DNA from 2 places in the Trichocoleus sp. Lan genome. Region 2 is predicted to be linked to the other one. Evidence: predicted binding sites of a transcription regulator. Region 2 holds the regulator's gene; the other holds the start of a gene.
The links. The regulator NtcA, encoded in region 2, controls nitrogen genes in cyanobacteria. The targets are predictions, from matches to a motif close to TTTGTANNNNNNNNTACAAA.
Positions count from the first base shown of each region.

Region 1: a site for NtcA is predicted at 1,045-1,064, ahead of NDA03_RS07060 (TIGR00300 family protein). Genes of this name have one in related genera too.

Region 1 covers NZ_JAMPKA010000005.1:274,823-277,233, forward strand. Annotated here, with positions in the region: gene NDA03_RS07060 (TIGR00300 family protein) at 1-978, opposite strand, end outside; gene NDA03_RS07065 (GDSL-type esterase/lipase family protein) at 1,197-1,880, opposite strand; gene NDA03_RS07070 (hypothetical protein) at 2,122-2,411, shown strand, end outside.
Region 2 covers NZ_JAMPKA010000003.1:148,092-150,502, reverse strand. Annotated here, with positions in the region: gene NDA03_RS03695 (DUF3084 domain-containing protein) at 1-452, opposite strand, end outside; gene ntcA (global nitrogen regulator NtcA) at 700-1,371, opposite strand; gene fabI (enoyl-ACP reductase FabI) at 1,751-2,411, shown strand, end outside.

The sequences.
Region 1 (2,411 bases), on a different contig from region 2:
TTGCCGTTGTTCTCCCAGACTGAAGTTGAGAACCTGGAAGCTGCCCCCATTTTCTACCACTAAGTCTAAAGCACGGTTGATTAAGCCGGAGTCCAGCAAATGCCCTTCTAGGCGAATCGTGCGGCTTTCCACTGAGACATTGGCATGGACTTCTTCTCGGACGGGTTCCGTCACCCGCAGCGTCAGGCACTTGGCAGCACCCCCGGCTTTCAAAAATTCTGTCAGCGGCGTTTCGATAACTTGAAATCCAACATCGGCAAGGCGTTTTTTGAGTGGCTCACTCGCCTTATTCATCACCACAACGTGGTCAATATTCACAGCGTTGCAGGCGAAATTTACCGCATCCGCTTCCTCGATGGCAATCCGCTTTTCCGGCGCAACTCGCATTTCAATGACGCGGTTGGAGTAAGAATCAAATGCCGGGGGATAGTAGAGCAAATAGCCGCCACTCAAGGGACAGAAGCAGGTATCCAGATGATAGAACCGCTCATCCATCAATCGCAGGGATAGCACTTCGATGTCGAGCCACTTTGCCAACAACGGGTGAGAATCGAGTTCTGAGCGGAAGCCGTATCCCGCCCACAACCAGCGCCCCTCTCGATCCAGCAGCGCATCGCCCGCGCCTTCAAACGGCAAGTCTTTAGGCAGTTCATGCACCTTATAGCCTTTTTCCTCAAACCATTGCTTGAAATAAGGCTCCTCACCCTGCCGCTCTTTGTGGAAGAAGCGGCTCAGGACAACGGTATCTCCCAGAACCAAGCCAGCATTGGCTGTAAACACCATGTCAGGCACACCGCGCTGGGGTGCAACCAAATCGACAATGGCGTGGTCTTTGAGGACGTAATGAAGCTTTTGCCATTGCTCGACGGCGCGATCGCGCGAGGATTTGTGAATATTGCCCTCCATCCAGGGATTAATCACATAATCCACGTCGTAATGGTCGGGAGCGCACATGAGGAAGCGGATCGAGGAGGTCATAAAAGAATCTCAAGTGAAATAGACAAGGGCAAACTCTTATTGGATACAGACTTTCTACGATCCAATTCTGTAGGACTTGTTACGAAATCTTTACCTCTTATTCGTAACAGCGAAAGTCAGCTCTAGAGGCTAATGTCTATTTTATTCCTTTACAACCCAAGGGACTTGACAAAAAGCGATTTATGGAAAATTTTTAACAGTTTCAGTGCAAATCGCTCCTATGTTTGATTAGCACTCCGTCGATATTGCAACAAGGTTGGAGGCCAAGTAGCTTGGGCTAATAAGGGCTGTAAGTTTTTAGCAACGCGGGAGGCTAAAAGCTGGTGTCCGGCAGCATTTGGATGAATGATATCTTCCTGGCGATTTTTTGGATTATCGACAATTCCAGTTAAAACCTGCGGAATTAAATAAGCCTGTGTATCTTTAGCAACACGCTGATAAAGTTCATCATATTCATCTTCTATGTAGCCGAGATTGATTCCTAGCAGCACAACAATTGCTTTTTGTTGTTGAATCGAAGTTACGATTTGCCGCAAGTTTTGTTCTGTCTCAGTTTTGGGAATTTTTCGCAGAAAATCATTTCCGCCTAATTCAACAATTACCAGCCAAGGTTCTGCTGTGATCGCATCTTTTTGTAAGCGACTCAACCCCATTGCGGTTGTATCGCCGCTAACACCGCGATTCAGTATTGGCAAACCGAGTTGACGACTCAACACGCTGGGAAAAGCTTCTGTCTTGTCCACGCCATATCCAGAGGCGATGCTATCGCCTAAAACAATAACTTGCTTACCAGCACCCGCTTTGAGGTTTTTGACATCATCGAAATTGTTGCCGCAACTGGTAACAACCAGCAGGGAAGCAAACAGCAAACTAAAGAACCACACCCATCGGCGTTTTTTCATGATAAAAAGCGATCGCTCTTTTGAAACTCTCTCAATTTTGGCAGTGGAATTTATAAATGCGATCGCTCTACTCCCCAAAAATATCCTCAGAATAGATTTCTGGAATTATAAAAACATAAACCCGCGTGGTGAGTTTCAAATAGTCCGCGCAGGCGGACTTCGTTTGTATAGCCGCGATTTATAATCGCCGGGGTTATTTTTGGGCTATAACTGACTAAAAATTGACCTTAACCTGTAATTTATGGAACCCGTAACGCTAACTGCTGTTGCTACTGCGATCGCAACCTTGGTTGCCACTAAGGCACTAGAAAAGACGACTGAAAACCTGACAGATAAGGTATTTGAGAAAAGTGGTAATTTGCTAATGCTACTCAAGAGCAAGTCTCCGAATACAACAAGGGCTATAGAATTAGCACCACAGCAGCCTTTGGATTATGGTCAAGCGGTTCTTGAGTTAGAAGCAGCAGCAAAAGACCCTGAAGTTACTGAGGCGATTTGGGAAGTGGAAGCAGCAGCAAATCAAGATCCAAA
Region 2 (2,411 bases):
TGGCCTTGTTTAGCCAGCGCAGCTGCCAAAGATCGATTAATCGCATCTAAGCGCTGCTGAGCGACAGATTGCTGGGTGCGAGCTTGAGCGAGTTCCTTCTCTACTTGCTCTTTTTGGGCGGCGGTTTTAGCAAGTTCGCTTTCGGTTTTCCGTTTCTGCTCGTTCGCTTTAGCAATATCCTTACTTGCTGTCTTGAGTTTTTTCTGCACTTCTTGGAGTCTAAAAACTCCAATCCGCAATTGTTCGCTGGTCGCGAAGATGATTGTTAGTGTTGAGGCAGAAATCGTTAGCCCTGTCAGAATCGTTACCAAAACAGCTGTTTTGCGGGGACGCAGATTGAACAACGACAGGCGTGCTTTTCCCACGCGCGTGCCAATGCGATCGCCTACCGTTGCGATGACGCTTCCCAACACTAAAATAGACAAAATCAGGAAGAGCGCACTGTCGGTCATTGTCTGCTACAGTCATTCCAGTTACAGCCTATCGCATCGCAGGCTAGAGAAAGGGTTAACAGGAATTAAAGATCGAAGGTGAAATCGGAAAGGTTAAAGGTTGGAAGGTTGAAAACTATCCGCTTAAAACCTGACACCTTTTAACTCAACTCCCGACTAAATGTTAAAACTGGATAACCTGCTCGCGCTACCATGCCGTTTTAACCAACAACCTAACCTACAACCTGACGAGAGCCTCTAGCTGTTTTCAAGTAAACTGCTGACTCAGTGTAACTGGGTTGTGTACCGTAATTTTTTTCTTGTGGATAGAAATCATTTTTTCCTCCCGCAAATCTCCCAGTAAGCGGGTGACAGTTACCCTGGTGGAGCCGATTGCTTCTGCGATCGCTTGATGAGAAAGCTTCAGATCGATCGTAATTCCATTGGCGGTAGGAACGCCAAAATCACGGCACAGAATCAATAGAAAACTCACCAAGCGCGATCCCATATCTCGGTGAGCTAATGTCTCAATCATCATTTCTGTTTGCAAAATGCGCGAAGAAAGCCCTCGCAGCATCAACATCGATAGCTCCGGATTATCCTTGAGCGATTGCTCTACCTGATCGATCGGTGCCGAAAGCAGCTCCACTGGCGTAAATGCTACAGCGTGATAAAACCGATCCGAACGATGCCCTGTAATTAAGGACAGTACTCCAAAAACGCTGTTTTCTCGCAGCAGCGCCACGGTAATTTCTTCCCCAGCTTCATACACGCGAGACAGCTTTACTGCACCTTTGAGCAAAAAGTATACCCGTTCAGCCGGGTCTCCTGGGAAAAAGATCGTCTTGCCCCGCTCAAAAGTTTCCACCACGGGTGGAAACGCCCCACCTCCCAGTTGACGGAACACAGCTGCTAGCGGTCTATCTTGCGTCACTGCCACTTCCTTTTTCCTAAATGCTGCCCTACAGACTTCTGCAACTTTCTGTCGGAGGAACTTTAACCATAGCAAAACAACTATGAGAGTTTTCTGACATTAGACACAGATAAACTGACTTCCAAGCGGTTTTTGTGCTATTTGATACAAAATTTTAAAGTAGTTTCCCCGGCTACCTTCTTTAGTTCTCTCCCTGCTCAAGGCAAGTAAGATTATGACGGAAAATGTTGATATCTTGACAGTATCTGCGCTATCGGGTGGGATGCATGGTGAGTAAGGAGGCACGCTCCTTACCCGTACTAGACAGCCTTGCTCCGGGCGATCGCGATCTTGAATACTCCCCTAAATCGGATATCCTCTAATATTGCCTTCAAAATCGACATTTATGCTAGATTTAACCGGAAAAAACGCCCTTGTCACCGGCATTGCCAACAATCGATCGATCGCCTGGGGGATTGCTCAGCAACTGCACCAAGCGGGTGCGAATCTAGGAGTGACTTACCTGCCAGACGACCGAGGCCGCTTTGAAAAAAAAGTGGCAGAGTTGGTAGAACCCCTCAACCCCAGCTTATTTTTACCCTGCGATGTCCAGAATGAGACCCAAATTCAGTCTACATTTGACGCCATCCGCGATAAGTGGGGCAAGCTAGACATCCTGATCCATTGTCTTGCTTTTGCGAACAAGGAAGATTTATCAGGTGATTTTAGCAACACTACCCGCGCTGGCTTCACCCAAGCTCTAGAAATTAGTACCTATTCTCTGGTGCAACTTGCTGGGTCAGCAAAACCACTGATGACAGAAGGTGGCAGCATTGTCACGCTGACTTATCTAGGCGGCGTTAAGGTGATCCCCAACTACAACGTCATGGGAATTGCCAAGTCTGGATTGGAAATGAGTGTCCGTTACCTGGCATCTGAATTAGGTCCACAGAATATTCGCGTGAATGCAATTTCGGCAGGTCCCATCCGCACTTTGGCATCGTCGGCGGTAGGTGGCATCCTGGATATGATCCATCACGTTGAGGAAGTAGCACCGCTGCGACGCA